Regions from separate parts of the Micromonospora parva genome, predicted to be linked through region 3. Evidence: riboswitches for the same ligand, from Rfam matches in the RefSeq annotation. Region 3 holds a riboswitch; each other region holds the start of a gene.
The links. Region 3 has a riboswitch for cyclic di-AMP ahead of AB0C03_RS25360 (transglycosylase family protein). Riboswitches for the same ligand answer to the same signal wherever they lie in the genome.
Positions count from the first base shown of each region.

Region 1 (10,341 bases), on a different contig from region 3:
GAAGAACACCCCGCTCTCCAGCACCGAACCGAGGTGATCGCCGGAGAGGTCGACCACCACCCGGCCGCCGTTCGCGCCGAGGTCGGCGGCGAAGCGTCGGTACAGGTCGGCCGGTACGAGCCAGGGCTCGTTGGGTCCACTGAGGATGCTCACCGAGGCCCGCAGGCCCTCACCGAGGGCGAGGTTGTACAACTCGTCGATCTCATGCCGGCTCAGTGGCTGCCCGGGTACGTCGACGATCTCCTGCCGGGAGCCGTCCCGGCGATCGTGCACGTACCCGCCGCTGCCGGAGTCGCGGACCACCACCTTGAGGTCCACGCCCTCGCTGACCAGCAGCGGCTCCAGCACCTGGCCGATCTCACCACCGAGGGCGGTGCAGAGCACCACGTCGACACCGAGGGAGATCACCATCCGGGACTGCCAGACGCCCTGCCCGCCGGGGTGCAGGTGCAGCTCGGGGTGATCGTTTGGCTGGTCAACGGTCACCGTCAGCTGTGGAGTGGGCGCGAAGACCATCACGTGCCCGCTCATCGGTTGTCCCCGTACAGGTGGCCGCGCTCCGGCATCTTCGGAAGATTTCGCACTAACTGAGCTTAATGGGGCAGATGGTGGCGGCTCGCCGCATCGGCCCGGCCCGGCGCGGCGTCGGGTGCGATCGGGCGTTGCCAGCCGGACATCGGTACGGGACGATCGGGCGACCAACGGCGGCGGGAGACGGTGTGCTCAGCAGCGATACCTTCAGCTACACCGTCCAGGCCCGGAGTTCACCAGCCGAGGCCGCGGCGCTGCTCAGCGACCTGACCCGGCAGGGCGAGCTGCATCCGCTGATCGTCCAGGTCCGCCGGGTGCCGCCCCGGCCCGGGGCGCGGGCCAGCTACACGATCAACGACCGGTTGGTGGCCGGCCCGCTGCGCTTCCGGACCACGTACCACGCGGACGTGCTGATCAGCGAGACCGACGAGATCGTCATGGTGGCCCGCCAGTGGCCGGCGACCACGGTGCGCAACCACACCCGACTGCGCGCCGAGCCCGACGGCCTGGTCCGCATCGACGTGGAGATCACCCTGACGGCGCCGACGCCGCTGTTCCGGTACGCGTTCCGCCAGGCCCGAGCCGCCCACCTCGCCCTCGCCACCCGGCTGGGCGCAGCCCTCGACCGCACCGGCGAACCCCCACCGCCCCCGGCCTGACCCTCCGCCCCGCCCCGGCCCGCCACCCCGCTTCATGATCGTGCTCAATCCAGGATGTAGTGGCCTCCTGTCGCATCGAGGCCACTACATCCTGGTTCGAGCGCGATCACGGGTGGGCGCCGGCCACGCGCGATCATGGGTGGACGCCGGCCACGAGCGTCATGGGTGGGCGGGGGTCGTTAGGACCGTGCGGTGGCGCGGCCGCGGCCGGCGACGGTGGCTGCGGCGGTGCGTCGGCGGCCCCACGGCTTGTAGGTGGAGAGCACCGTCGCGATGATCATCAGGCTGGTCGACACGGCCGGCGCGATGACCAGGTCGGCGCGATCCCGGGCGGGCAGGGCGGCGCCGACCGCTCCGGCGTGGCGCAGGTTCGGGGTGAGCAGGAACAGCACCAGCCCGACCATCACGGTGGTGAGCACGAGCTTGACCAGCACCCAGCGGTGCCGCAGCAGGCCCCACGGGGTGAGCAGCGAACTGGCCACTCCGATCAGCCAGACCAGGACGCTCAGCGGCGCGAACAGCACCGTGCCGATCAGGGCCGTGACCGGGTAGACCACCGCCGGGTCGGCGCCCCGCTGCACGGCGATGCCGAGGGTGAGCAGCACCAGGTCGGTGCCGAGCCAGCCGAGCGAGGTGACGAGGTGCAGGGTGAGCAGCGCCTTGCGGGTGGTGGGTCGGATCCGAGGCATACCGCGATGCTGCCCGCCGGCCCTGGCCGGGTCGTCCGCCGAGCGACGACATCAGGGGTACGCCCGGCGACGTAGCCGGCCCCGGACGCGGGTGATGCCTGTGAGTCATCACGATGACTCACAGGCATCTCCACGCGTGGGTCAGTAGACCGACAGGTGTACGTGGTTGGTGTGGTCGGTGGACGGGGTCCCGTGCGCCCCGCTGTACGACTTCCATCCGCTGCTGGGCAGCCAGATCTGCTTGTACCAGATCACGTAGAGCACGGCGAGCCGGTCCGCGTTGCGGATGAAGTACGCGGCCAGGTTGTTGCCGTAGGTCTTGTCGCCGCCGGTCGCGGCTCCGCCGAAGCCGCCCTTCTGTGCGGCGAAGTCGCAGGCCCGGCCCTTCGGGTGCTCACCGGAGCCGCTGGGGCGGTGGCACGAGACGTACCGGGTGAAGCCCGCCGCCTTGGCCTGGTTGAGCGCGTGCAGGGTACGGGGGGTGATGCAGCCGCTGGCCGGCGTGGGGTCGTTCACGCTGCACGACTCGGAAGGCCAGGAGCCGTCGGAGTTGCGCGGCGCGGCCGTCGCGTTGGCGGTGGAGGTGCCCCGGTTGGAGCCGGTGTCGGCGGTGCTCTGTGTCTTGGGTGTGGTGGCCACGGTCAGGGCCCGTTCGGCCTGTTCCTTGCGCTTGGCCATCACCGCGACCTGCTTGCGCTGTTCAATGATCTCGCCGTCCAGTGCGACCCGGGTGCGGGTGGCCTGGTCCTTGCTCTTCAGCAGGTCGCGCAGCACCCGGTCCTCGTTGGCGGCCACCGCGTCCAGGGCGGCTGCCCGGTCCATGAAGCCTTCCGGGGTGCTGCTGTTGAGCAGCGCCGACATCGCGCCGAGTCGTCCGGTCCGGTACGCCACCTCGGCGATCTCGCCGACCTTGCCGTTGCGCTGGTCGATCTCGACCTCGATGGTCTTCAGCTGGGTGGTGAGCTGCTTCTGCCGTTGTACCGAGGTGTCCAGGGCTCGTTTGGCGTCCAGGTAGCCCTTGCTGGCCGCCTCGAGTTGGGCGCGCAACGCCGGGGTGCCGCCCTCCTCGTCGGAGTCGGGTGCGGCGGCCCGCAGGCCGGTCGGGGGAGCGGCCGAGGCGGTGCCGGCCGGAAGCGCGACGCCGAGGGCGAACATCGCGACGATCAGGGCCGCCAGTCGGGCGGCGGGTGGTCGTGCTGGTGCCACTGCGCATGTCCTTCCGTCAGCCGCCGACCGGGTTAGCTGACGGGTTCGGGACGGAAGATCCCTACCGCTGACGCGGATGCACCCCAGGAACATGGTTCCCCGGTTCGCCCGGTTGGGCGATTAGGCGGCGACCGCCACCGGCGCCGGGAGGCGCCGCCTGGTGGAGGCCGGGACCGAGCCTACCGGTGCCGGTGGGGCCGCTGCAGCCAATGTGACGGACGGTGCGTGCGTCACCACGGAAAATTACCTTAAAAGTGAGCAATGCTCCGAAAAGATCGTCACCACTCGATGGAGCCACACGCGCCGGAGGCGGCGCCCGGCTCGATCTGCAACGTCGCGTGTTCGATGCGGAAGTCGTCGTGCAGGGCCGTACGCGCCGCGGTGAGCACCGCGCCGACCTCCGCCCCAGGCGCCATGGTCAGGTGTGCGGAGGCCACCTCCATGCCCGAGGTGAGCGTCCAGACGTGCAGGTCGTGCACCTCGACGACGCCGGGCACCGCGGCCAGCCGGTCGTGCACGGCGGTCACCTGGAGGTGCTCAGGGGCGGCCTGCACCAGGATGCGGATAGCGGCGCGGGCCAGCCGCCAGGTGCGCGGCAGGATGAACACGCCGATGGCGACCGCGACCAGGGGGTCCGCCCACCACCAGTCGGTGACGGTGATGAGCAGCGCCGCCCCGATGACGCCGACCGAGCCGAGCAGGTCACCGAGCACCTCCAGGTAGGCGCCCTGGAGGTTGATGCTCTCCCGGGCCCCGGCGCGCAGCAGGGCGAAGGCGGCGATGTTCGCGAGCAGACCGAGCACGGCCACCGCGAGCATCGGGCCGGCGATGACCTGGTGCGGGTCGCCGAACCGACGGATCGCCTCGATCACCACGTAGATCGCCACGCCGGAGAGCAGGACGGCGTTGGCCAGCGCGGCGAGCACCTCGAGCCGGTAGAGCCCGAAGGTGCGCTGCGGGTCGTTGGTGGCCCGCCGGGTCGCCGTGATCGCGGCGAGCGCCATCCCGATGCCGAGCACGTCGGTGAACATGTGCCCGGCGTCGGAGAGCAGGGCGAGTGAGCCGGTGTGCAGGGCGGTCACCGCCTCGACCACCATCAGGGTGGCGAGCAGCCCGAACGCCGCCCAGAGTCGACCCCGGTGCTGGTGTGCGGCATTGGCGACGGACCCATGGTGGTGGTCATGACCTGCGCCCACGAGATTCACCTTCCGCCGCCGGCCGGGACCCGGTCAAATGTATGCTCACATCGCTATGTGTGCAAGTGTACGGGTGATGCCTCGCGCTGGCGGCGGTCCGCGCAGGTCAGCCGGTCGGGTCGATGGTGGTGAGCCGCTGGGTGGCCCGGGAGAGCGCCACGTACAGGGTGCGTACCCCGGCGCCCGGATCCGCCCGGATCTCGCTCGGGGCGACCAGCACCACCGCGTCGTACTCCATGCCCTTGGCCTCCAGGCTGGTCACCACCTGCAACCTGGGCGCGCCGAGCGCGCCGAGCCAACCGGCGACCTCGTCACGGCGGGGGACCGGCGTGATCACCCCGACCGTGCCCTCCACCTCGGCCAGCAGGCCGGCGGCGGCCTCGACGGTCGCGGTCTCCAACCCGGCGGCCGGCACCACCAGCTCGACCGGTTCGACCCCGGTGGAGCGGACGGCGGTCGGCAGCGGCAGGTCGGGATAGAGCCGGCGGATCTCCGCCGCCGCCACCGCGAAGATCTCCGACGAGTTGCGGTAGTTCGTGGTCAGCGTGAACTCGTGTCGCTTACGCCGGCCCAGCGCCTGGTCCCGGGCTCGGGTCAGCTCCTCCGGGTCGCCGGTCCACGCGGTCTGCGCAGGGTCGCCCACCACCGTCCAGGAGGCCAGCCGGCCACGGCGACCGACCATCCGCCACTGCATCGGCGAGACGTCCTGCGCCTCGTCCACCACCACGTGCGCGTAGTCCCGGTAGTCCTCCGGCCGCTCCCGGGCCGCCGCGCGGGCCGCCCGCTGCCGTTCGCCGAGGGTGCTCAGCTCGCGGACACCACCGGCGAGCTGGAACGGATCGCGTCGCGCCTTGGCCGGCTGCGCGGGCTTACCGAGCAGCGCGTCCAACTCGTCCAGCAACGCCACGTCGGCGATGGTCAGCCCGGCCGAGTCCAGGTTCCGGTACGCGGCGGTGAGCAGCCGGATCTCCGCCGAGGAGAGGATTCCCGCGGCGTACCGGCGCAGCCGGTCCGGCTGCGCCAGCCAACCGAGTACGTGCCGGGGGTGCAGTCGGGGCCACCACGCCTTGAGGAACTCCCGGAACTCCGACCGCTCGGCGATCTCGGCCTCGAAGGCCGGTTGCTCCGGCAGCCGGCCGCTGCTCAGCTCACGGGCCTGCGCCCAGAGCGCCGCGAACACCCCGTCGAAACCGGCCCGGCGCACCTCGTTGCGTGGTGCGCCGCGGTGCAGCGCGCGGTCCCGGATCCGGTCCAGCGCGGCCCGGTCCAACCGCAGCAGCGTGCCCCGGTAGAGCAGCCGCAGCTCACCCGGGCCGCCCGGCACCGCGTCGCGGGCCGCACGCTCCAGCACCCGGCGCATCCGCAGTGAGCCCTTCACCGCCGCCACCTCGGGCGGATCGGTGCGGGTGGCGGTCATGCCCGGAAAGAGGGTGCCCAGCGAGTGCAGGGTCGCGGTGTCCTCACCGAGCGACGGCAGCACGGAGCCGATGTACTCGACGAAGACCGACGACGGGCCGACCACCAGGATGCCGCCGCCCGCGTAGCGACTGCGGTCGGAGTAGAGCAGGAAGGCTGCCCGGTGTAGGGCGACAGCGGTCTTACCGGTGCCGGGGCCGCCCGCCACGATCGTGACCCCGGAGCCGGGGGAGCGGATCGCTTCGTCCTGTTCCCGCTGGATGGTCGCCACGATGTCGCGCATGCCCCGACCAGTGGCCTTGGAGAGGGTGGCCAGCAACGCGCCGTCACCGACCACCGTCATCCCCTCGGGGGCGGCGGTCGGGTCCAGCAGGTCGTCCTCGATCCGGGTGACCCGCTCGGCGCGGGACTGGATGGTGCGGCGCCGCACCACGTCCAGCGGCTGCGCCGGGGTCGCCTGGTAGAAGGCGGCGGCGGCCGGCGCACGCCAGTCGACGACAAGTGTGACGGCGTCCTCGTCGCGGATCCCGAGTCGCCCGACGTGCAGCACCTGACGGTCGCGCAGGTCCAACCGGCCGAAGACCAGCCCCTCGTGCTCGGCGTCCAGGGTGTGCCGCCGTTGCGCCGCGTGGAAGACCATCGCGTCGCGCTCGACCAGGGCACCGTGCGTGCCCACCCGTGCCATCCGGTAGCCGTCGCGTTCGGCACGGACGGCCGACTGCCGCAGCTCGGCCAGTCGGGCGTACACCCGGTCGAGGTGTCGTTGCTCGACGGCGATCTCCTGCTCAAGGCCGTTCTGGTCGGTCAACGCACGCTCCTTCAAAGGTCGCCGGCAGGCGGCGGGAACCGCGCGGGCCAACCGCAGAAGGGTACGGCCCCGGGCTCGACCCGCCGCGCCCGAGGTGCGCGAACGTGCTCAGGCACCCGTCTCGGCCGGGGTCACGTCGCAGCTGGCCGACGGCGATTCGGCGAGCACCCGCCGCACCACGCCGGTGAGCGCGGCGTTGACCTCGTCCGGGCGTTCCATCATCAACATGTGCCCGGCACCCGGGCAGACGGTCAGCTCGGTGGCCGGCAGGGCCGCCGCGATCGACTCGGCGCACGGCGGTGGGGTCAGCCGGTCCCGGTCGCCGACCAGGGCGGCGGCCGGCAGGTGGGCCAGCGCGGCGAGGGTGTCCAGTCGGTGCTGGGTGCCGATCGAGGCGCGGAACCCGCCGATCGAGCGCAGCGAGGCACGAGCCACCGCCGACGTCACCAGGCGGATGTCGGCCGGCTCGCAGCGGTCGCCGAAGAGCATCCACCGGATGCTCGGTTGCAGCGCGTTCAGCAGTGCCCGGGGCGCCCGCCACGAGCCACACCGGGCCAGTACGCCGGCGCCGGTCGTCTCGGCCAGCCGGATCAACCGGGCGATCCGCGGCGAGAGCCCGTAGACGGTGTGCGTGTGCCCCTCAGCGGTGGTCGAGACGAAGACCAGGCCGGCGGCACGGGCGGCGAAGTGCGCGGGGTGGCGGTGGGCGTACTCCATGATCGTCATGCCGCCCATCGAGTGCCCGACCAGCACCACCGGGCCGGCCGGCGCCACCGCGTCGATCACCGCGGCCAGGTCGTCACCCAACTGGGCCAGGGTGGCGGTGGGCAACGCCATGCAGCTGGACCGGCCGTGCCCTCGCGCGTCGTAGGCGACCACCCGCACCGCGTCCCCGAACGGCGTCGCGGTGAGCGCGTCGACCTGCCGGTGCCAGGCGCGTCCGTCCAGCGTCCAGCCGTGCAGCAGGATGGCGGTGATCTGGGCGTCTGTCGGCCCTGTCGCCTCGACGTTGAGCCGTACGCCGTCCGGCAGACCGACCTCGAACCGCTCCGGCATCGCCACCTCCCCAGGGCCGCCCAGCACCACAAGCACCGGGATACCCGGCGGTAACACCGGCTACCCGCCATCACAGCACGCCAATCGCGCCCTGGCGAACATTCCCGACCGCACCCGCGATGGACGGCGGCGGGCCAAGCTGAACGGCATGGGGTCGTCGGGAGCGCCCATGGGCGCGACGTCGGGGCAGGGGCGGCAGGCCGGCGGTACGCCCCGGGCCGCGCTGGCCGATCTGCTCGCCGGCAACCGGCGGTTCGTCAGCGGCCAGCCGGTGCACGGACACGACGTCACGGCCGCTGCCGCTGCCTCCGGCGACCAGCAGCCGTACGCGGTGGTGCTGGGCTGCATCGACTCCCGGGTGCCGCTGGAGGCGATCTTCGACCAGACCTTCGGCGCGATCTGTGTGATCCGTACCGGCGGGCACGTGCTCGATCGCGCGGTCTGCGGCTCGATCGAGTACGTGGTCGGCCAGCTCGGCGTACCGCTGGTGATGGTCCTCGGCCACGAGCGGTGCGGCGCGGTGGAGGCCACCGTGCGGGCGCTGCGCGCCGGACAGCGTCCCGGGGGGTCGTTGGCGCACCTGGTGGACGAGATCGCCCCGGCGGTGACCGAGGTGGGGATCGACGACCCGGCAGTGCAGCCGCTGGCGATCCGCCGGCACGTCCGGCGCACGGTGCGCATCCTGCGCGCGGACGACCTGCTGGCCGGGCCGGTGGCCGCCGGCCGGGTGGCAGTGGTCGGCGGGCTCTACGACCTGGCCACCGGCGAGGTCGCCCTGATCGACCCAGGCTGACCTGCCCCCTGCTCGACGGGCTGGCCCGACCCGACCCCGGACACGCGAAACCGCCCGCCGGACTGTCCCGGCGGGCGGTTTCGGTTGGTGCGGTGGGGGAGGGCTCAGCCCTCGAAGACGCCGGCCGCGACCAGGCGCTTCTCGGTGGCCTCCCAGCCGTCACCCGGGTGGGTGGCAGCCAGGTTGTTGATCTCCGCCCGGATCTTGGCGGCGTGGCCGGCGGCGGCCAGCACGCGGATCTCCTCGACGAACGCGTCGGAGTCCGTGCGCAGGTGCGCGGTCTTGCCGTTGGTCAGGTTCCGCACGTAGGCGTGCTTGCCGCCGTTGAGCGGGATGAGGTACTTGAACTCGCCCAGCACGCTGAGGGCGCCACCCTGGCCAGCCTGGCCGGCCCGGACGGACGCGCGCGCGGTCTTAGAGGTGTTGCTCGCCACGGAGGTACTCCTTGCAAGACGTACGGGAGGACTGGACGTCCGGGGGCTGTGTGCGGGCCGTACGTGAACTCGACCCGCGAAGGTGTAACGCGGCATAAGCCGCCGGTGGAACTGTACAGGACCACGACATCATGCTGGTCGTCGCGGTGTCCTGAGAGGCAACGGCGACCACCCGTCCGGCTATTCCGACCGGCGATTTTTCCGATTCCCTGGCGCACCACGCGTCACACAAGTCATCATGTGTTGCAGCAGCCACCTGGGTGGACGAGGTCGTAGGGGAAGACGCACCTCGCTCTCCGGGAGGTCACCGTGCCAACGCGTGGCGTCGTATACGTCCACTCGACCCCGCTCGCCGTGTGCTCGCACGTCGAGTGGGCGATCGCGCGCGTCCTAGCCGCGCCGGTCAACCTGCAGTGGACGGCTCAGCCCGTCGACCCCGGCGCACGCCGGGCCGAGTGCGGGTGGACCGGTCGTCCGGGGACGGGCGCCGAGCTGGCCGCTGCCCTACGGCAGTGGCCCATGATCCGTTTCGAGGTCACCGAGGAACCGAGTCCCGGGGCCGACGGCGAGCGCTTCATGTACGTGCCGGCCCGTGGCCTCTTCCGGGCGACGGTCGGCGTGGCCGGCGACATCCAACTCGGCGAGGACCGGCTTCGGACGCTGATGGCGGCCTCGCGGGCCCCGGAGGCGCTGGCGCACGCCCTCGACAAGGCGCTCGGCACGGCGTGGGACGCTGACCTGGAGCCCTACCGGTACGCGGGCGACGGCGCCCCGGTGACCTTGCTCACCCGGGTGGGCTGACCCGACGGTCCGCGAGTCGGCGACGTGCACGCCCGTCCGCCCAGGCACGCACGGGCGGTAAGGTCAAGTTGCCCCGATAAGGGAGAAGCTGGTGGGATGGGCGGCGTGTCGAATCGCCCGTGGCGCGCTCCTGTCGCTGTCGCCGCCCTGACCGCCCTGCTCGTCGCCGGCTGCTCGGGCGGCTCGCCCCGCCCCGCCCCGACGCCCAGCCCCACCGCCCCGTCCGGTGGTCCGAGCGCCCCGGCCGCGCCGCCGGCCGCCGATCCCGCCGGCCGGGCGGCCGCGCTGGTGGCGACGCTGTCCGACGAAGACCTGGTCGGCCAGGTGCTGATGCCCTACGCCTACGGCGACTCGGCGACAAAGGTCTCCGCCGGCTCGGCGGCTGGTAACCAGGCCCTCGCCGGGGTCGACACCCCCGCCGACATGATCGCCAAGTACCGGCTGGGTGGCCTGATCCTGGTCGGTTTCAGCGCCGACGACCCCACCAAGGGCAACCAGGAAACCACCAACGTCGACAACCCCCAGCAGGTGCACGAGCTCACCACCGGCCTGCGTGCCGCCGCCGGTCGGCTCGCCACCGGCCCCGCACCGCTGCTGATCGGCACCGACCAGGAGTACGGCGTCGTCACCCGCGTGACCGACGGGGTCACCGTGCTGCCCAGCGCCCTCGCGGCCGGCGCGGCCGGTGACCCGAAGCTCACCGAGGCGGCCTGGCGGGCCGCCGGCACCGAGCTGGCCGCGATGGGCATCAA
Region 1 covers NZ_JBEZFX010000004.1:404,139-414,479, reverse strand. Annotated here, with positions in the region: gene AB0C03_RS13175 (1-phosphofructokinase family hexose kinase) at 1-531, opposite strand, end outside; gene AB0C03_RS13170 (SRPBCC family protein) at 720-1,190, shown strand; gene AB0C03_RS13165 (hypothetical protein) at 1,370-1,879, opposite strand; gene AB0C03_RS13160 (coiled-coil domain-containing protein) at 2,021-3,085, opposite strand; cyclic di-AMP (ydaO/yuaA leader) riboswitch at 3,091-3,222, opposite strand; gene AB0C03_RS13155 (cation diffusion facilitator family transporter) at 3,364-4,281, opposite strand; gene AB0C03_RS13150 (HelD family protein) at 4,388-6,505, opposite strand; gene AB0C03_RS13145 (alpha/beta fold hydrolase) at 6,614-7,561, opposite strand; gene AB0C03_RS13140 (carbonic anhydrase) at 7,731-8,354, shown strand; gene AB0C03_RS13135 (hypothetical protein) at 8,459-8,788, opposite strand; gene AB0C03_RS13130 (DUF3145 domain-containing protein) at 9,098-9,589, shown strand; gene AB0C03_RS13125 (glycoside hydrolase family 3 protein) at 9,686-10,341, shown strand, end outside.
Region 1: another riboswitch for cyclic di-AMP. It lies ahead of AB0C03_RS13160 (coiled-coil domain-containing protein); the one in region 3 lies ahead of AB0C03_RS25360 (transglycosylase family protein).

Region 2 (10,341 bases), on a different contig from region 3:
ACCGGGCTGCGCTGGATCGCCGCCCTGCTGGTCTTCGGCTTCCACGCGGGCACCATGCGGATCATCGCCGAGCCGGACTACAAGGCCGTGGTCGACGCCCTGTTCACCCTGGGCCTCTCGGGGGTGCAGTTCTTCTTCATCCTCAGTGGTTTCGTGCTGGTCTGGTCGGCCCGGCCGGGTGACTCCCGGCGGACCTTCTGGCGGCGGCGGGTCGCCAAGATCTACCCGAACCACCTGGTGCTGTGGGCGGCGACGCTGGTGGTCGCCTGGTGGTTCGCCGACCCGGTCCTGCCGGCGGCCGCGCTGGAGAACCTGCTGCTGCTGCAGGCCTGGGACCCCCGGCCGGGCTGGTTCTACAGCATCAACACGGTCAGCTGGTCGCTCTCCTGCGAGTTCTTCTTCTATCTCTGCCTGCCGCTCGCCCTGCCGTTGCTGCGCCGGGCCCGGCCGAAGCTGCTCTGGGCGCTGATCGTCGCGCTGCCGCTGCTGATCCTCGCGCTGTGGCCGGCGCAGGAGTTGGTGCCGGAGGTGAGTCGGTGGTGGTTCACCCAGATCTTCCCGCCGGTCCGGTCGCTGGAGTTCTGGTTGGGCGCGGTGGCCGCCGAGCTGATGCGCCGAGGGCTCTGGCGCGGGCCGGGTCTGGCCGTGGCCAGCGCGATCTTCGTGGTCACCTGGGTGGCGGCCGCGCAGTGGATCCGCGCCGAGCTGTGGACCACGTTGCTCGCCGTCGCGTACCTGTTGGTGATCACCGCTGCCGCTGACGCGGACGTGCGGGGTCGGCGCTCGCCGTGGCGTTCCCGGCCGTTGATCTGGCTCGGTGAGGTCTCGTTCGCCTTCTATCTGGTGCACGTGCTGGTGATGACGAGCGTGCTGCGCTGGAGCGGGGACTGGGGGACCGGCTTCGCGGGCTGGCGTGGGCCCGCCGTGGTGCTCGGCTTCCTGGTGGCGAACCTGATCCTCGCCGGGCTGCTGCACCGCTTCGTCGAGACCCCGATGATGCGCCGGCTCGCACCGCGCCGTCCGGCCCGGCCGGCGCCCGTCCCCCGGCAACGCGCGGCCGGTGCCCCGACCGCCGGTGACGGCGACGCCGAGGGCGGGGCCGCGGGGGCCGCCGACGAGGTCGGTTTGGCCAACGGCCGATCACCGTACGCCGACCGGCGCTGACAGCGTCCACCCTGGTCAAACGGGTCGGCGCGGCGCGATCCGACACGCCCGTGGTCGGTGCGCCCGCCTCGGCGTGACGGTAGCGTGGGGACGTGCTTCCGGTCGCGTTCACCTGTCCGCTGTGGTGGGTGGCGCGCTGGGCGACGCGGGTGCTGACCAGCCTCGCCGTCGTCGCGGCCCTGGCGCTCGGCGCAGGCCCGGCCACGGCCGCCGCGTCGACGCCCAGCCCGGTGCCACCGTCGAGCGTGGTGTCGGCCTCCGTCGCCGCCGGGCCGCTGGCGGCCTCCGGTCGGCACGTCGGGGCGCACGCTGCGGCGCGCCCGGCAGCGGCGATCCCACCGGACGCCGTCGAGGAGGCCGTTCCCGCCTGGGCCGTCGACTCGCCCGGGGCGCTCCCCGAGGAGCACTGCGTCACCGCGACCGGCGTGCTTCCGGTCCGCGCGGCGGAGTCCGACCGGCTGCCCCTCGTCGACAGTGCGAGCGGTCGGGCCTGCCGGGCCCCACCCCGGCGCTGAGCCACCGGGACGATCGTCCCGCCGCCGCGCCTGTCGCCCCACCCGCTTCCCACCCGCCGACCGGTGGCCCGCCGTGGCCCGCCGGCCGGTGTGGCCCCATCGCACTGCTCTCTCCCCGAGGTGCCGACCATGGAGACCGCCGTCTTCTACCAGTTCGTGACCGAGGTGCCGCGAGCCGCCGCCATCTGGTCGACCCTGGTCCTGCTGACCCTGGGCCTGCTCACCGTGCTGGCCGCCCGCCCCGAACGGGACCGGCCCGCCGACGACCCGCTCCCGGCAGCGCCCACCGCCCGGGAGGTGGCCGCCGCCGAGGCTGCCGACCTGCGCCGCTACGCCGAGGAGGTGGCCGTCGCCGCGGCCGGCGCGGCGACGACAGCCAGGCGGAGACGTGCCGCCTGGCTGAGCGCCCAGGAGCAGATGGAGCGGGCCTGGACCGGGTACGACGCGGCGGACACCGCCGCGCGTCGCTTCGCGGGCGCCGGGGCGCTGCCCACCCCACGGACCCCGCACACCCCCGCCGAGTACGCGGCCCGGGAGCGCTATCTGCACCGGGCGGCGATGGCGGCGTACTGGCGGGGTGACCTGAGCATGGTGCAGCTCGGTGACGTGTTCGGGCACCGGCACGGCTGGGATCCCCGACGCCACCCCGTCGAGCAGGAGGTGTTGATCAGCCGGGTGGTCCGGGATGCGCGGCTGGCCGACTACCAGGCGGCCGCCGACCGTGAGCGGGCCGCCTGGCGTGACGCGGAGCTGGCCGCCGAGTCGGCTCGTACCCTCGCCGAGGAGGCGTACGCGGCGGCGGCCCGGCTGCGCCCACACCCGGTGGCCGCCCGCCGGACGGTGGCGGGGGCGTTGCGCCCGGCCGTCGTGGCACGGTGGCGACCGGCCCGGGCGGGTTGAGCCCGATCTGTGATGTGAGGCCGGTCACGCAATTGTGAAATCGGACGTCCGGCACGAGCCGCGCCATTGTTCCCGCGATTATGGTCGCGTTCTTCGTCGCCTGTCCGGTTGTCGCCCGTAGGCGCGCCCGTAACCGGTTGTCCCATCGAGTCACATCATCGGCAATACGCGCAGAAATTGCCTCGCCGATTGAGGTTTACGCAGGTGAGCCCGGCTTGGCAGGGCGCGGAGCCGCCAGTACTGTCGTCCTGTCCGATGCGGTAACCGATCGCAAGACGCGACGCCGCATCGACCCGCTTAATCGTGATCAACGAACCGGGGACCCATCAGTAAGTCCGGGGTGAATCCGCGAGCCACGGCCCGCGGTAGGGCGATCTTCCCGCCCGAATCCGTCAGCTAACCCGGTAGGCGGTGTCGGAAGGAGTCCCATCCTCGTGCAGCACCTTTCCACCCCTCGGTTGTTCCCTCGCCTCCACGGCGCGGCGATGCACCCGCTCATTCGTCCAGTGACGGTGAGCTGACCCCCCGGGTCATCGCCTTCCCCGCCCGGCCACGCCGGGCGTTCCCCTGAGCGGTTCACCATCCGCGGACCACGGTCCGCGCGCTGGCGCCTGCCCGGATACCGGTCCGGCCCCGGTGTGCCGCTCTCCCCCCGATCCGTGGAGGACCCCGTGAAGCACACCCTGCAGCGTCAGCTCCGCCGCCTCGCCACCGAGCGCCCGTACCAGATCGTTGTCGCCTCCGCCGCGGCTCTCGCCATCGCCACCACCGGCGGTGCCCTGCTCACCACCGCCGACGACGCCCCGGCCGACCAGCGCACCGCGACCACCGTCGCCGAGATGCGCAGCGACGTCGCCGCCTCCCGTGGCGACGTTCGGGACGCGTCCCCCTCGGCCAGCGCCGCGCCGACCACCGCCGCGCCGGCCACCAGCGCCGCGTCCCCCGCCGCGAAGGCCAAGAGCAACCCCGACCTCACCCGTAAGCCGACGCCGCCGAAGCCGCCCGCGACCAAGGTGCTCGACTACGACTACGAGGCGCAGAACACCTACTACAACTGCGGCCCGGCGGCCACCCGCAACGCGCTCAGCGCCGCCGGCATCGACCGCACCCAGGAGGAGCTCGGCGCCGAGCTGGGCACCACCGAGATGGGCACCAACTCGGCCGAGGACACCACCCGGGTGCTCAACGCCGAGGTGAAGGGCTCCCCGTACCGGACCCGGATGTTCCCCAGCGCGCCCAGCCCGGCGCAGATGGACCGCCTCCAGGCCGACGTGGTGAAGGCCATCACCGACGGCCGGGGCGTGGTGGCCAACGTCGTCGGGGACGCCACCGACACCGACGGCGGCTGGCACTCCTACGGCGGCGGGCACTACATCGCCGTCGTGGGCTACAAGGACAACGGTCGCACCGTGCGGATCGCCGACTCGGCGAACCCGGCCGACCCGTCGTACTGGATCACCACCATCGACCTGGCCAACTGGATCACCAGCCGGGGCTACTCCGCCTGACCCGGGCACGCCGAGGACCGCGGGCGTCGTCCCCCACAAGGGGCCGGCGCCCGCGGCGTCTTCGGCGGTGCGGTCAGTAGGTGATGAAGCCGTACAACGCCTTGTGGTTCGACTTCGTCCCGACCACGGTGTGGTCGACGGCGGACGACTGCACACTGCCCCTGACGAACAAGTAGTCGATCTTGCTGGAACCGTTGGTGGCCGCCGACCCGTACCCGGTCATGCCGTAGCCGCTGAGCGTGCCGGGGGCGATGCCGGTGCGGTTCGCGTCGATGCCCACCACGCGGATCGTCGACGCGTTCAGCAGCGTGGTCGCGTCCGCACCGAGGTGGATGCCGCTGTTGGCGATGCCCCGGTCGCCGTCACCGGCGCAGGCGTTCTGCCGGTTCTCCTGCGGCAGGTGCATCGTCGCGGCGAACACGCTGGTGCCGGTCGCCTTGATGGTGAAGCGCGCCGCGATCGCGCTGGTCCGCTTCCACTTGTAGTAGTCGGTGCTGTCCGGGTCACTGTTCGGCGGCTTGTACAGCGTGCACCCGGCGCCGTTCGCGTACGCCGTGCCCGGCTTGAGCCAGCCCGCGCTCCAGTACTTCGAGATGTCGCCACTGGCGAGGTTGAGCGTGCGCTTGTTCCAGATGATGGCGTTGGTCTGCTTCTTCTTCAGGTCGCCGAGCGACTGCGAGCTGCACTTGTGCGTGCTGCCCCACGGCTCCGGGTCGTCCCACGCCACGATCGCCCCGTAGCTGCCCGCCGGGTAGCCGAACTTCGCCGACAGCTGGTCGGCGTACGCCTCGGCCTGGCCGGTGCCGCGCACCTGCTGCACGATCAGGATGTCGGGCGCCACCACGCCGCTGGTGCCCGTGCGACCGGCGTCGTCGACCAGGATCGAGGTCAGGTGGTCCGGTCCGGAGATCCGGGTGCAGCTCCCGTCGGAGTTGTTCACCACCAGGTTCTCGATGTTGTTGTTGTAGACCCGCAGCACCCGGTCGGCCGCCGTGACCGCTGCGCCGTTCGGTGCGGCCACGTCCGATGGCGTCGCGGACGCCCGGTGCGGTACGCCGAGCGTGACGGCTGCCAGTGCCGCGACCAGCGCCGACCCGTACATCCTGTACACAGTGGCTCCCCTCGGGACGGAATCGACAGGTGGCTCTGTCCGTCCGGCCCGGAACTCTACAGTGGATCATTCTTTGGTGGGGGCGGCGTGGATGACGGCTCTCGTACCAGGCCGTGAACCGTGGGAGACTGCGGCCGTGGTGGATGAATCGGGTGGTCAAGCCGGTCGCGGGCGGGTCCTGCTGCTCCTGCACGGGATGGGCACGACCGGGGACGTCTGGTTGCCGTGGGCGCCGCTGCTGGAGCAGCGCTGGGCGGGGCGGTGGCTGGCACCGGACCTCGCCGGCCACGGCTGGGCGGCACCGCTTCAGTCGTACACGTTCGCGGGGTTCGCCGACCGGATAGCGCGCGGCCTGGCGCCCGGCGACCGGCTCGTCGTGCTCGGACATTCGCTGGGCGGGGTGGTCGGCCTCGCGCTGGCCGCCCGCGCCGCCGGTACGCCGGTGGACGCCGTGGTCGGGTTGGGCATCAAGGCCGTCTGGTCACCCGACGAGCTGACCCGCGCCGCCGACCTCGCCGCCCGCCCGATCAGTTGGTTCGCGACCCGCGCCGAGGCGGCGCGCCGCTACCTGCGGGTCTCCGGGCTGGCCGGCCTGGTGCCGCCGGACGACCCGGTGGTGGACGCCGGGCTGCGCCAGGTCGACGGCCGGTGGCGCCTCGCCATGGACCCGACCGCGTTCGCCGTCGGCGAGCCCGACCTGGCCGCGCTGCTGGCGGCGACCGACGCGCCGGTCGTGCTGGCGCGCGGGGAGCACGATCCGATGGTCACCGACGAACAGCTCAAGGAGTACGGCGTGCCGGTGGCCACCCTGCCCGGCCTCGGCCACAACGCGCACGTGGAGGACCCGGCGGCCGTGCTGGCGCTGCTCGACCCGTACCGCTGAGCGGCTATGCCGGGGTGGACGCGGTGAGCGTCTCGGCCGGTGCCAGCTCGCGCCGGGCGGCTGCCAGGAACGCCTCGGCGTACGACTCGGCGGGGAAGTCACCCAGGTAGCGGCGGCGGGTGGCCCAGCGGGCCTCGGCCAACGGGTCGGTGTCCAGCAGTGCGGTGAGCACGTCGTCCACGTTGGACATGTCCCGGCGCAGCACGTAACCGGACCCGGCCAACGGGAAGCGCTCCACGAACCGCTCGCCCTCGCCACCCATGTCGGTGACCGCGTACGGCTTCCCGGAGTAGAGGAAGTCGGAGATCACGCCGGACACGTCGGAGACCAGCGCGTCGGAGGAGTTGACGCACTCGGTGAGGCTCAGCTCCCGAGCCGCCGCGCCGACCACGTGCTGGCGGCCGGTGCGCGCCCGGTCGACGACGAGCAGTTCGGTGAGGCGGCCCAGCTGACGTGCCGACGCCGGGTTCTGCGCGGTGTACGGGTGGGCCCGCAGGATCACCGTCGCGCCGCGCTCCAGCAGCCGCTGCAGCAGCCTCTCCGCCACCGGCAGCGAGCAGTAGTCGGCGTCGGCGTGGTGCCCGGTCCAGGTCGGGGTGTACAGCACCGTGGGGTGTGCCAACCCGCGCGCCGGCTCCGCGCGTACCTCGATCGACTCGACCTGTGGGCGACCCACCACCACGAACTTGTCCGCCGGGATCTGCACCCCGGCGCGGGCGTACCTGTCGATCGCCGCCTGCCCGGCCACGAAGATCCGGTCGAAGATCCCCGACACCGGGTTGGCGCTCGGCGCCTTGTCGCTGTCGCCGTGGTGCAGCTGGACGTGGGTGAGCTGGGTGAAGCGGACACAGTGGCTGTTCTTCGCCCCGTGGTTGACGTAGAACGCCACCCGCAGGCTCGGCACCAACGCCTCGTCCATCGCCCCCAGGGTGGGGCAGTAGACGACCGGCGCGTCGGTTGCCGCCGCGATCGGGGCCAGGAACTCTGGTTCGCGCACCACGACCAGGAACGGTCGGCCGATCCGTTCCAGGTACGGCAGCCACATGGTGACCTGGTATTCCGACCCGGGGGGTGCGGAGAAGTAGAGCAGGAACTCCGGGCGGTGCCGGCGCAGCGCGGCGGCCACCGGCCCACCGCCGGCCCGCGGCCGGAACCGTCGCCGGGCCAGGTCCAGTGCGACAGCACCGGCGCCCGCCCCGACCAGCAGGCTGGCGGCCAGCGCCACCCCGGCCGGCAGGGCGAGCGCGGCGGCGAGCGCCAGGGCGGCGAGCAGCCCGAGCAGCGCCGTGCCGAGCTGGCTGGCGACCAGCGGCGTCCAGGCGCGGACCGGCAGGTTGGCCGCCCGGATCTCCAGACTGCCGGCGGTGCGCAGCGGACCCACCAGCAGCACCAGCCCCAGCAGGACCAGCCCGGTGACGACCAGTGCGACGTTGAGCCCGTCGTCCAGCCGCCGGGCGTAGCCGACCAGGATCGCCGCGGCGATCAACGTGGTCTCCGCCACCAGGTCGGCGCCGGGCCGGATCCGCTGCTCGGCGGCCGTGGCGGCCAGCGCGGCGACGGCCAGTGCCAGCCCCCAGCCGGTGGCACCCGTGAGTGCCAGCACGACAAAGGCCAGCACGGCCAACCCGATGGTCAGGCACCGGGCGGCCAGCTTTCGGACCAGGTCGCCGCGCATGTCGCTCCGTTCGTGGTTCCGCCGCCGCCGGCGTCAGTTCGCCGACGTCGCGCCGGCCGGTGCCTCGAGAGGACCCGACCCGGCCTGGGCCGGCACGGTCGGCGTGGGCCCGTCACCGGGCGCCCGGCGTACGTCGATGACCTGACCGGTCAGGTCGGAGATCAGCACGTCCAGCGACGACTGGGCGACGGCCTCGGCGGCGAGCAGGGTGTGCTCCGGCTCCTCGCCGAAGGCCCGGGTCCGCATCGGGGTGGCGGTGCGCTCCGGGTTGATGCAGTTGACCCGGACGCCCACGTCGGCCCACTCGTCGGCGAGCGCCTGGGTGAGGTTGACCAGGGCGGCCTTGGTGGCCGAGTAGAGCGCGTAGCGGGCCCGGCCCCGGGTGTAGGAGCTGGAGGTGTAGAGCAGCAGCTGACCCTTGGTCTGCTGGAGGTACGGCAGGGACTGCCGGGCGATGGTCACCGGGCCGACGAAGTTGACCTGGAGCACCCGGTCCATCGTCTCCTCGTCCATCTCGGCGAGGGCGCCCCGCTCCAGGATCCCGGCGGTGACCACCACGTGGTCGATCCGGCCGGTGGCCTCGAAGGCGGTCGTCAGCGCGGCCTCGACGTCCTCGGCGCGCTCGACGTGGGTGCCGGTGGTGGAGCGGCTGAACGGGAAGACCTGCGCGCCGTAGCGGCGGGCCAGCTCGGCCAGCTCGTGACCGATGCCGTAGCTGCCGCCGAACACCACGATGGTGCGGCCGGTCAGCTCCTCGGCGTAGCTGCGGTGGTCGGTGAGCCGTGGTGCCTGCGCGGCGGCGAGCTGGAAGAGCTTGTCCGCCAGGTGCACGTCGACCGGGTGGGTGACCTTGATGTTCTCGTCGGAACCGTCGATCACCTTGATCGGAGTGCCGGGCAGGTAGCGCAGCACCACGCCACAGTCGTCGGTGGCGGCGAAGGCCGGGTCACCCTCGGCGATCCGGTACGCCTCGCGGATGGTGGGGGAACGGAACGCCTGCGGGGTCTGGCCACGGCGCAGGCGGGAACGCGTCGGGATGTCGGTGATGCAGTCGTTGTCGTCGACCTGGATGATCGTGTCCGCGGAGGGGATGGCCACGTCCACGGCGGCGTAGCTCCAGAGCGCGTTGACGCACTCGCGCACGATCCGGCCGCTGAGCAGCGGACGTACCGCGTCGTGGAAGAGGATGTTGCAGTCCGCCGGGCCGACCGCGTCCAGCGCGATCCGGGTGGTGGCGTTGCGGGTGTCGCCACCCTCGATCACCTTGGTGACCTTGCGCAGGCCGGCCTTCTCGACGATCTGCCGGGCGTCCTCGACGTGGCCGCTGGCCATCAGCACGATGATCTCGTCGATCTCCGGTGCCGCCTCGAAGACCGCAAGGGTGTGCTCGATGATCGGCTTACCGGCGATCTTCAGCAGCTGCTTCGGGATGCCGAGGCCCAGCCGGGTCCCGGTGCCTCCGGCGAGAACCACCGCCACTGTCCGTGAGGGGCGCCACGGCGTCGGGTTCTCCGCTTCGGCGTCCGGGCCAGTGGTCTGGTCCTGCGTCATTGCCGGATCCTCACTCTCAGGGATGCGTTAACGGAAGGTTCCGCCCGAGCGGCGACGGAATGAACCTTAACGCGCGGACCGCGCCGCCCCAACGCGGGCGACGCGGTCCTCGGGGGTGCCATGTCGATGCCGGACGTTCGCGGAACTCTACTTGCTGTTCGCGTACGCCTCGTATGCCCGGATGACCTCGTCGGTGGGGCCGTCCATCCGGATGACGCCCGATTCCAGCCAGATCGTCCGTTCGCAGGTGTCCCGTACGGAGGAGAGCTGGTGGCTGACCAGGAACACCGTTCCCGCGCCCTCGCGCAGCTCCCGCACCCGCTGCTCGCTGCGCTTGCGGAAGCCCTTGTCGCCGGTGGCGAGCGCCTCGTCGATGAGCAGCACGTCGTGCTTCTTGGCGGCGGCGATGGAGAACCGCAGCCGGGCCGCCATGCCGGACGAGTACGTCCGCATCGGCAGGCTGGCGAAGTCACCCCGCTCGTTGATCCCGGAGAAGTCGATGATCCCCGCGGCCTGCTTGGCCACGTCATCGGGATGCATGCCCATGGCCAGGCATCCGAGAACGACGTTGCGCTCCCCGGAGAGGTCGTTGAGCAGGGCGGCGTTGACGCCCAGCAGCGACGGCTGCCCCTGGGTGTGGATGGCGCCCCGGTTGACCGGCAGCAGGCCGGCGATGGCCCGCAGGATGGTGGACTTGCCGGAGCCGTTGCTGCCGATCAGCCCGATCGCCTCGCCCCGGTACGCGGTGAAGGAGATGCCCTTGACCGCGTGCACCTCCCGGACGTTCGGCGCGTGGGTGCGCTTGACCAGCCGGCGCAGCGCGGCCACCGGCGTGGTGCCACCGGCGGCGCCCTGGTGCACCCGGTAGATGATGTGCGCGTCGTCCACGACCACTGTCGGGATGCGTTCCTGCGTCCGGGTCATCGTCGCGTTCGCCTCGGTGTGGGCGTTGAAGTGCTCAACCACGGCCGTACTCCTGTTCGCCGCGCCAGAAGTAGAAGAAACCGCCGATGCCGGCCACCAGCGCCCAACCG
Region 2 covers NZ_JBEZFX010000008.1:359,394-369,734, reverse strand. Annotated here, with positions in the region: gene AB0C03_RS22110 (acyltransferase family protein) at 1-1,164, shown strand, start outside; gene AB0C03_RS22105 (hypothetical protein) at 1,257-1,679, shown strand; gene AB0C03_RS22100 (hypothetical protein) at 1,809-2,579, shown strand; cyclic di-AMP (ydaO/yuaA leader) riboswitch at 2,864-3,005, shown strand; gene AB0C03_RS22095 (C39 family peptidase) at 3,239-4,087, shown strand; gene AB0C03_RS22090 (hypothetical protein) at 4,161-5,198, opposite strand; gene AB0C03_RS22085 (alpha/beta fold hydrolase) at 5,335-6,081, shown strand; gene AB0C03_RS22080 (CDP-glycerol glycerophosphotransferase family protein) at 6,086-7,756, opposite strand; gene AB0C03_RS22075 (bifunctional cytidylyltransferase/SDR family oxidoreductase) at 7,790-9,307, opposite strand; gene AB0C03_RS22070 (ABC transporter ATP-binding protein) at 9,455-10,231, opposite strand; gene AB0C03_RS22065 (ABC transporter permease) at 10,266-10,341, opposite strand, start outside.
Region 2: another riboswitch for cyclic di-AMP. It lies ahead of AB0C03_RS22095 (C39 family peptidase); the one in region 3 lies ahead of AB0C03_RS25360 (transglycosylase family protein).

Region 3 (10,341 bases):
CGGGACAACGGCATCGGGATGACCCGCGACGAGGTCGTCCAGCTGATCGGCACGATCGCCAAGTCGGGCACCGCCGAGCTGCTGCGCCAGCTGCGGGAGTCCGCCGACGCCCACGCCAAGCAGGACCTCATCGGCCAGTTCGGCGTCGGCTTCTACGCCGCGTTCATGGTCGCCGACCGGGTCACCCTGCTGACCCGCAAGGCCGGCGAGACCGGCGGCACCCGCTGGGAGTCCACCGGCGAGGGCACGTACTCGATCGAGGCGGTCGACGAGGCGCCGCAGGGCACCGCTGTGACACTGCACCTCAAGCCGGCCGACACCGAGGACAACCTGCACGACTACACCGTCGAGTGGACCGTCCGCGACATCGTCAAGCGCTACTCCGACTTCATCGCCTGGCCGATCCGGATGAGCGTGGAGCGGCCCGGCGCCGACGGTGAGGCCCCCACCAGCGAGGTGCAGACCCTCAACTCCATGAAGGCGCTCTGGGCGCGACCCCGCGACGAGGTCGACGCCGCCGAGTACAACGAGTTCTACAAGCACGTCAGCCATGACTGGGCCGACCCGCTCGAGGTCGTGCACATGAAGGGCGAGGGCACCTTCGAGTACGAAGCTCTGCTGTTCCTGCCCAGCCACGCCCCACTGGACCTGTTCTCCCCACAGGGCCGCCGTGGCGTGCAGCTCTACGTCAAGCGCGTCTTCATCATGGACGACTGCGAGGCGCTGGTCCCGACGTACCTGCGCTTCGTCAAGGGCGTGGTCGACGCGCACGACCTGTCGCTGAACATCTCCCGGGAGATCCTCCAGCAGGACCGGCAGATCCAGATCGTCCGCCGCCGCCTGGTCAAGAAGATCCTCGCCACGGTCAAGGACCTCAAGGCCAACCACGCCGAGCGCTACCGCACCTTCTGGACCGAGTTCGGCGCGGTGGTCAAGGAAGGGCTGATCGACGACACCGACAACCGGGACACCCTGCTGGACATCCTGTCGGTGGCCTCCACCAACGACCCGGCCGAGCCCACCGACCTGGCCGGCTACGTGTCCCGGATGAAGGACGGCCAGAGCGACATCTGGTACGCCACCGGCGAATCCCGGGCCGCCATCGAGAACTCGCCGCACCTGGAGGCGTTCCGGGCCAAGGGGCACGAGGTGCTGCTCCTCACCGACCAGGTCGACGAGGTGTGGGTCGAGCGGGTCGGCACGTACGACGGCAGGACGCTGCGCTCGATCGCCAAGGGCGAGATCGACCTGGACACCGACGAGGAGAAGCAGCAGGCCGAGGCCGAGCGTGAGCAGCAGCGACAGGAGTTCGCGGCGCTGCTCGACTGGCTGGGGACCACCCTCACCGACAGTGTCCGGGAGGTGCGCCTGTCATCGCGGCTGACCACCTCGCCGGCCTGCGTCGTCGGCGACGCCCACGACCTCACCCCGACCCTGGAGAAGATGTACCGGGCGATGGGGCACGAGATTCCGCCGACCAAGCGGATCCTGGAGATCAACCCCGGGCACCCGCTGGTGTCCGGGCTGCGCAAGGCCCACGAGCAGGGCAGCGACCAGGTGGCCCTGACCGAGACCGCCGAGCTGCTCTACGGCTTGGCGGTGCTGGCCGAGGGTGGCGAGCTGACCGACCCGGCCCGCTTCACCCGGACGCTCGCCGACCGGCTGGCCCGCACCCTGTAACCGTAGGGGGATCGCTCGCCCGCTGCTAACGTCACGCGTTCCGCGCGAGAAGGTGGAGTCCGTCGGTGCTCAGGATGGTGCTGCGTACGTCAGCTGCTGTGGTGGCCGTCTGTACGGTGACCGCTTGCGGTTCCTCACCGGCTCGTACAGCGGATCGGTCAGCGGGCGAAGCGATCCCCTCCGCGGCGCAGGCGACGGGCTCGGCCACAGCCACGAAGCCGCCCGAGCCAGCAGTTCCGGCGACGGGCGGGCCGGGCTATTCCGCCGCGTTGTCCGCACGCCTGGTCGCCACGGACTCGGTGCCGCCAGGATTCACTGTGGAGATCGCGACAGTCATGTCGCCTGATGCCGGGGAGCAACGCTCAGAAGCCTGCTCGGGCAGCATGATCCCGCTGTTGTCAGCGAGGCGGCTGACCGGGACTCCGTCAGCGATGGCCGCGGCCACCCTCAGCTATGACGCGGGCCCGGATGACCTGTGGGTGGGGACCGAAGTCCTCAGGACATACGCCGATGACGGTGCACGACGGGCAACGGCCGACCTGCGAACCTTGATCGGCCGTTGTCCCACCGTCGCGTCGTCCAGCCAGGGCGGCAGCCATCGCTTCGCGGTGGCAGCAGGGCCGCGGTTGGGCGATGACAGTATTCACGTCAGGTGCAGCGCGACGTACGGTGCCGACACGCTGAAGTGCGACAGCGTCCTCGTCCGGATCGGAACCACTCTGGTGGTCATCCAGGAGGAGGGCAACAAACCCGGCGGTGACAGATACCTGCACCAGCTCGCCGAAGCTGCGCTCCGCAGATACCAGGCGACCGCCTGAATCGCCTTGTCAGGCCGGGCCGTGGCCGTGTTCGTCACGCCTGCTGTGCCGGCCTGATCGAAAACGGTCCACGATGGTCACTGCACAGACGTCGATCGCCCGCAACCGCTGCGGGACCCACCCCGCGTGGCCCGGTGAAAGAGTTCACAAGAGGTGGGCGACCGTCACCGACCGTGCCTAACGTCGGTCGGGTTCGCCAACGCGGACACCACGGCCGGCAACGCCAAATCCTGCCCCCGGTCGTCGGAACCCAGTCACCCGGGCAGGAGCGGGGGACCCACACGTTCCTCGGTGCATGTCACCTCGGGGTGAAGCCGCCATCGCGCGGCCGGGCTCCTCGGCCCGAACCCGACAGCTCACCTCGCCGGCGTGGAGGAAGCTCACATGACGTCTGTCTACACCCCCCGTCATCGACGGGTCACCACCCGCCGCCTCGCCGTCGGCACCCTTGCCGTTGGCGCGGTCACCGGCGCCGTCGCCCTCTTCGGGCCGGCCGCCCCTGCGCAGGCCGCCGTCAACTGGGACGCGATCGCCAAGTGCGAGTCCGGCGGCAACTGGAAGATCAACACTGGTAACGGGTACTACGGCGGGCTTCAGTTCTCGCAGAGCACCTGGGCCGGTTACGGCGGCAAGAAGTACGCCGCCCGCGCCGACCTGGCCAGCCGCGGCGAGCAGATCGCCATTGCCAAGAAGGTGCTCGACGGGCAGGGCATCGGCGCGTGGCCGACCTGCGGCAAGAAGGGCGGCTCCGCGACCAAGCCCACCGCGAAGCCGTCGACCAGATCCACCGAGAAGTCGACGACGTCGACCGCGAAGCCCACCAAGCCGCAGGAACGGTCGTCGCGTGGCGAGCAGCCGGCGACCCGCGACCACCAGCGCACCGCGCCGGTGGCGGGCGGCCAGACGTACCTGGTCAAGTCGGGCGACACCCTGTCCGAGATTGCTGCCGAACAGCGGGTGGCCGGCGGCTGGCAGGCCCTGTACGAGGACAACCGGCAGGTGGTCGGAGCAGACCCGGGTCTGATCTTTCCGGGTCAGCGGCTCAGCCTCTGACGGATGACACACGAACGCTCGGCCGGGTCACCGGCCGAGCGTTCGTGTGTGTCGTGCTGTCAGCCGGGGTGCCCGTGCCTCGTGCGGGCCGCCGTCACGCCGCCGAGGCGGACGCCTTCGGCCCTCGATGCGACGCTGCCGGGCCGGCGTTCCAGCCCCAGCGGGAGGCCGGCACCGCGGACTCCCCGGGACGGCCCGCGCCCACGTCGTCACTGTCGTCGCCGTCGGTGGTCCTCTCGACCGAGTCGGGCGTGCTGCGGGACAGTCGCAGCGAGTGCTCGGCGCCGTTGCGGGCCGTGCACGGCCAGGACTGCCCGGCGCACTGAAGGTTGCGGCACCGGCCCTCGTCGTCCGGCTCGTGTGCGCTCAGCACATCGACCGCCAACTGCCACAGCAGCGGGTCGGTCACGTCGTGCGGACGCTCGGCGGTGCGGCTCGGTCGGTTGCTGGTGTCGTCGGACATCATGGCCCCCCTCGTCAGGCTGTACCCCCCAAGGGTCACCCGTCAGCCGCCAGCTAAACCGCCGACCTGCTGTGATGTGTCTCTGCTCGCAACTCGACCGCGGACGCCGCACGCGTATCGGTCAGTCCGGCAGGAGTGGCATCTCCACCCCCGGCTCCCGGTTGAGCAACACCGCCCGGGTCAGCGCCGCCGATCCGAACCGGTCGCGGACCGCGTCCACCGCAGCGTCCAGATCGGAACCGGCGTCAGGCTGGAACGGCAGCTCAGGCTGGACGGGGTTGTCGTCGAGATTGCCCACCGAGACACCGATCAGAGTGACACCACGGCGATCGATCTCGGGCAGTGCCGCGCGCAGCAGCGCACGCGCGGCGGCGAGCAGTGGCGTGGTGTCCGCCGTCGCCTTCCCCACCGTGTGCGAGCGGGTCGCCCGGGTGTAGTCGCCGAAGCGCAGCCGCAACACCACCGTGCGGCCGGACCGTCCGGCCGCCCGCATCCGCCGGCTGACCCGGTCGACCAGGCCGGCGAGGATGGCCTCCAACTCCGTCGAGGCGTGCGGGGTGCGACTGAGGGCGTGCTGCGCGCCCATCGACCCGCGCCGCCGCCCCACCTGCACCGCCCGGGGGTCGCGGTTGTGCGCCAACGCGTGCAGGTGCCGGCCGGCGCCCGCCCCGAGCATCGACACCAGCGCCGCCTCGCCGAGGCGGGCCACCTCCCCGACCGTACGGATCCGGCGCTCCCGCAACTTGGCGGCAGTGACCGGGCCGACTCCCCAGAGCCGTTCCACCGGCAGTGGATGCAGGAACGCCAGCTCATCGTCCGGCGCGACCACCAGCAGGCCGTCCGGTTTCGCCACAGCGCTGGCCACCTTGGCCAGGAACTTCGTGCGGGCCACCCCCACCGTGATCGGCAGGTGGACCTGGTCGCGGACCTCCCGGCGCAGCCGTTCGGCGATCTCGGCCGGCGGCCCGACCAGCCGCCCCAGCCCACCCACGTCGAGGAACGCCTCGTCGATGGAGAGCCCCTCGACCAGCGGCGTGGTCTGCCGGAAGATCTCGAAGACCGCGCGGCTCGCCGCCGTGTACGCCGACATCCGGGGCGGCACCACTATCGCGTCCGGGCAGAGCCGACGCGCCTGCTGGCCGCCCATCGCGCTGCGGACACCCCGCGCCTTCGCCTCGTAGCTGGCCGCGAGCACCACCCCACCACCGACGATCACCGGTCGGCCCCGCAGGCGCGGGTCGTCGCGCTGCTCGACCGACGCGTAGAACGCGTCCAGGTCGGCGTGCAGGATGCTGGCGCCGGGCGACACGTACACATGTTCGCATGGCGCCCGGCCGATGCGGCAGTGAGCTGGGCGAACGCCCGATCAGTCGAGGCAGAACTCGTTGCCCTCGGGGTCGGCCATGATGAGGTGACCGGCGGCCAACGGGGGAGTGGGCTCGTGCCGGCCGAGGCGCTTCGCGCCGTGCGAGACGAGCCGTTCGGCCTCCGTCTCCAGGGCCGCCATCCGCGCGTCACCGGTCAGCCCGGGGGCGGCCCGGACGTCGAGGTGGACGCGATTCTTCACCTGCTTGCGTTCCGGCACCCGCTGGAAGAACAGCCGTGGTCGCGCGCCCTCGGGGTCGACCACCGCCGACGCGTCGTTGCGGTTCTCCGGCGGCACACCCATCGCCTCCAGCGCCTGGTCCCAGGATTCGAAGTCTCCGGGTGGGGCCTGCACCTGGTAGCCGAGCGCCTCGGCCCAGAACGTGGCCAACCGGGCCGGGTCGGCGCAGTCGAAGGTGATCTGCACGTCGCGGATCACGGCGGATCCCTGGTGTCTGATCTGGTCGGTCATGAACTGAGCCTCTCGCGGATAGCGGACAGGGTTGTTCCGCTATCCGTGCAACGATCGACGAATGACCGTCGAGGCAACGACCGAGCGGGTGCTGCGCCTGCTGGCGCTGCTGCAACGACGACCGTCCTGGACGGCCGCCGAACTCGCCGTCGAGCTGGGGGTCACCGGCCGTTGCGTGCGCCGCGACGTGCAGCGCCTGCGGACGCTCGGTTACCCCGTGCACGCCGTCTCGGGCGTCGGCGGTGGCTACCAACTCGGTGCGGGCACCCGGCTGCCGCCGTTGCTCCTCGACGACGAGGAGGCGATCGCCACGGCGGTCTCGCTGCGGCTGGCCTCCGGCGGCACCGTCGCCGGGGCGGGCGAGGCGGCGCTACGGGCACTCGCGAAGCTCGACCAGGTGATGCCGTCGCGGCTGCGCGCCGAGGTGCGGGCGGTGCACGGCGCCACCGACACCCTCATCGGCCCGGTCGCCGAGATCGACGCGGAGCTGCTGGTGACGCTGGCCCGCGCCTGCCGGGACGGGGTGCGCGTTCGGTTCGACTATCCCGGCCGGGGCGCCGGGGGCCAGGAACGGACTGTCGAACCGATCCGGATGGTCACCACCGGCCGCCGCTGGTATCTGATGGCCTGGGACGTCGACCGCGACGACTGGCGGACGTTCCGGCTGGACCGGATGCGGGCGGTGGTGGCGACCACCTGGCGGTTCCGGGCCCGCGAGCACCCCGATCCGGTGGCCTTCGTGCAGCGGGCGGTGACCGGGGCGCCGTACCGGTACCTCGCCCGGGTGCGCGTGCACGCCCCGGCCGACCAGCTGCGCGAGGTGGTCCCGCCCCAGGTGGGACGGGTCGAGGACGATCGTGACGGGTGGTCGGTGCTGGTCCTCGGCGGTGACAGCCTGGACTGGCTCGCCGCGCACCTCGCCCGGCTGAGTTACGAGGTCGAGGTGTTGGAGCCTGCCGAGCTGCGCGAGGCCGCGGGCCGGCTGGCCCGTCGCCTCGCGGTGCTGGCCGGTGCGACGTCGGAGCCCGACGCGCGGTGACGCAGCGTGTAGTGCCGCAGCGACACCGGGCCGCCGTCGGGAGCGGTCCACGGCGCCGTGCTCGTGCCGACGCACCGCCATCCCGCGCGCTCGTACAGCGCGACGGCCGCGGTGTCACCGGCGGCCACCTCCAGCACCAGGTCCGTCGCGCGTGTGGCCGCCCACCGGCGGGCCCGGTCCAGCAGCGCGCTGCCCAGCGCCAACCCCCGGGCTTTCGGCACCACGAAGAGACGGGCGACCTCGGCCGTCGGCGGGGCCAGCGGCCCGCCCGCCGGATCGGGCAGCCGGTGCACGGCGATGTGACCCACGACGGCAGCGTCGTCATCGACTGCCACCCAGGCCCGCGCCGGCTGCGGCTCGCGGAGCCAGCGGTGCGGGTCGGCGGGCCAGTTCAGCGGGTACCTGTCGACCCGGTGAACCTCGGTGAGCGCCGCGACGCAGCCGTCCAGGTCGGTGGCGCGCCGCCGGCGGATGCCCGGTGGGTTCACAGGTCGTCGAACGGGCTGGCGTAGCGGAACTCGCCCCGGATCGACTCGTTCCAGGCGTGCAGTGGCCGAGCCATGAAGTACTGCGGCCCCCACGGCTGCGGCGGGGTGACGCCCAACTCGACGGCCGGCCGGAACCCGAAACGCGGGTAGTAGTCGGGGTGCCCGAGCAGGACCACCAGCGGCTCGTCCCGCGCGTCGGCCGCGCCGAGCACCGCGTGCATCAACGCGCTGCCGACGCCGCGCCGCTGCCAGTCCGGCAGCACTCCCAGCGGCCCCAGGCCCAGCGCCACCGCCGCGCCGCCTACCAGGCCGCGGGTGGCCACCACGTGACCGACCACCTGGCCGTCCGAATCGACCGCCACCAGGGAGTACGCGGGCAGCCAGCCCTCGTCGACGCGCAGCGCGTCGACGAGCGTCGCCTCGACCGGTACGCCGTCACCGCCATCGGCCTTGGCGAAGGCCGCGGAGTGCACCGCGCGAATCGCGTCGACGTCGGCGGGTGTCTCGCGTCTGATCAGCACCGCGCCACCATAGACGCGGTGAGTTGCCGGCTCCACGCGTTTATCGCCGGCACCGATCTGCCGGCGGTCGTCGTGGATGGCGGTCGTGGTGGCCGGCGGGCGGCACTTCGCGGACATGGCGGGGAGACGCGTGATGTCTGTGAGTCATCATGATGACTCACAGACATCAAGCTCAGCCGACGGCGGTGGCTGACGGCGGGGCGCTGCCGCCCTGCGGCGCCTCCGGGACCATCAGTCGGATGATCTCCGCCCGGTCGGCGGGCGAGGGCAGCCCCCATTCCGGCCGGTAGCCGTACACCTCATGCAGTGGCGTGGAGCCGGTGCGACCGTCCAGGATCTCCACGGCGTCGGTGCCGATCAGGCCGGGGTGTTCGACGCCGCAGGCCTCGGCGACCTTGGTCAGGTCCCGGCGCAGGGTTCGCACGTAGTTGGCCGCCCGGACCGACTTCGACGCCGGGTCCAGGCCACGGGCGAGCCACGCGTTCTGCGTGGCGACACCGGTGGGGCAGGTGTCGGTGTGGCACTTCTGCGCCTGGATGCAGCCGATCGACAGCATCGCCTCCCGACCGACGTTGACCAGGTCGCAGCCGAGCGCGAACGCCACGATGGCGTTGTCCGGCAGGCCGAGCTTGCCGGCGCCGACGAAGACCACCTGCTCGTGCAGGCCGTGCTCGGCGAAGATCTTGTACACCCGGGAGAAGCCCTGCTGGAACGGGAGCGACACGGAGTCGGTGAAGATCAGCGGTGCGGCGCCGGTGCCGCCTTCACCGCCGTCGATCGTCACGAAGTCCACACCCCGGCCGGTGTTCCGCATCAGGGTGGCCAGCTCCTGCCAGAAGCCCAGGTCACCGACGGCCGACTTGATGCCGACCGGCAGACCGGTCTCGGCGGCCAGCAGCTCCACCCAGTCGAGCAGGCTGTCGCAGTCGGAGAACTCGGCGTGCCGGGACGGGCTGACGCAGTCCTGACCGGCCGGGATGCCCCGGGTGGCGGCGATCTCGGCGGACACCTTCGCCCCGGGCAGCAACCCACCGAGGCTCGGCTTGGCGCCCTGGCTCAGCTTGATCTCCAACGCCTTGACCGGGGCCCCGGCGACCAGGTCCTTCAGCCGGTCGAGGCTGAACCGGCCGTGCTCGTCGCGGCAGCCGAAGTACGCCGTGCCGAGTTGGAAGACCAGCTCACCACCGTTGCGGTGGTACGGCGACAGGCCGCCCTCACCGGTGTTCTGCAGGCAACCGGCGAGCGCCGCACCCTTGTTGAGCGCGGTGACGGCGTTGCCGGACAGCGAGCCGAAGCTCATCCCGGAGATGTTGACGACCGACTCGGGGCGGAACGCCCGGGCCCGCCCCCGTGCCGCGCCGAGCACCTTCGCGCAGGGCAACCGCACATCGTGCCCGGCGGCCGGTGACGACGGAGGCACGGCACGGCCGAACGTACGGTGCTTGATGATCGGGTACCCGGGGGTGTACTCGATGTCGTTGTCCGTACCGAAACCGAAGTAGTTGTTCTCCTGCTTGGCCGACGCGTACACCCAGCGGCGCTGGTCGCGGGTGAACGGCCGCTCCTCGTTGTTGCCGGCCACGATGTACTGCCGAAGCTCCGGCCCGATCGTCTCCAACAGATAGCGGGCGCGGCCGAGGATCGGGAAGTTGCGCAGCAGCGCGTGATCGCGCTGGATCAGGTCCCGCGCGGCGAGCGCCGCGACGGCGGTGGCGACGGCGGGTACGGCTCGACGGGCCCAGGTCATGCCCGGGAGTCTTTCCGCCCGGGCGGCGGATCAAACCGGTGAGCTGGCTGGTGGCGGTGCGGGTGCCCCCACACCGCCACCGGACGCTCAGCGGTGCCGGAACGACTCGCGGATCGATCCGCCGACGATCGTGCACCACGTGCTCGTGCTGAGCTTGCCGTTGCGCGGCAGCCCGTGCAGCGCCTGGAGCTCTTGCACCGCGCTCCGGGTGGCGTGGTCGTACGCCCCGGTCACGGTGACCGCGTACCCCTTGGTGGCGAGGATTTCCTGCACGGCAGTCACCGGCGCTCCGCTGGCGTGCTGGTCCAGCTCAGGCACCAGGGTTTCCCAGGTCGGGGTGGTGAGAGTGGCGTCCACGTCCACAGCGATGCCGTTGCGGGCCTGCCAGTCCTGCACGGCCGCGACGGTCGCGGCGTCGAACGTGCCGCTGACGGTCACCGGGTAGCCCCGGAAGGCGAGCAGGTGCTGCACCACCCGGACCGAGGGGGAGTTGACGAAGCGCCACAGGTCCGGCCAGCGGCGCGCCGGCACGTCACCGAGCGTGGTGCCGAGGGCGGCGTGCACGCGCCGCCGCAGCTCGGGGAACTGCCGGTAGAAGGCCGCGCCCGGGCACTCGGTGGTGCGGAAGTCCCAGTGGCCGAAGATGTCGTGCGCGTGCAGCCCGTACTGCCGGCAGATCGCGACGCAGAGCTTGA
Region 3 covers NZ_JBEZFX010000011.1:8,700-19,040, forward strand. Annotated here, with positions in the region: gene htpG (molecular chaperone HtpG) at 1-1,680, shown strand, start outside; gene AB0C03_RS25355 (hypothetical protein) at 1,998-2,498, shown strand; cyclic di-AMP (ydaO/yuaA leader) riboswitch at 2,710-2,882, shown strand; gene AB0C03_RS25360 (transglycosylase family protein) at 2,883-3,551, shown strand; gene AB0C03_RS25365 (hypothetical protein) at 3,646-4,014, opposite strand; gene dinB (DNA polymerase IV) at 4,136-5,323, opposite strand; gene AB0C03_RS25375 (VOC family protein) at 5,381-5,851, opposite strand; gene AB0C03_RS25380 (helix-turn-helix transcriptional regulator) at 5,913-6,890, shown strand; gene AB0C03_RS25385 (GNAT family N-acetyltransferase) at 6,782-7,378, opposite strand; gene AB0C03_RS25390 (GNAT family N-acetyltransferase) at 7,375-7,899, opposite strand; gene AB0C03_RS25395 (FMN-binding glutamate synthase family protein) at 8,072-9,646, opposite strand; gene AB0C03_RS25400 (peptidoglycan recognition protein family protein) at 9,734-10,341, opposite strand, start outside.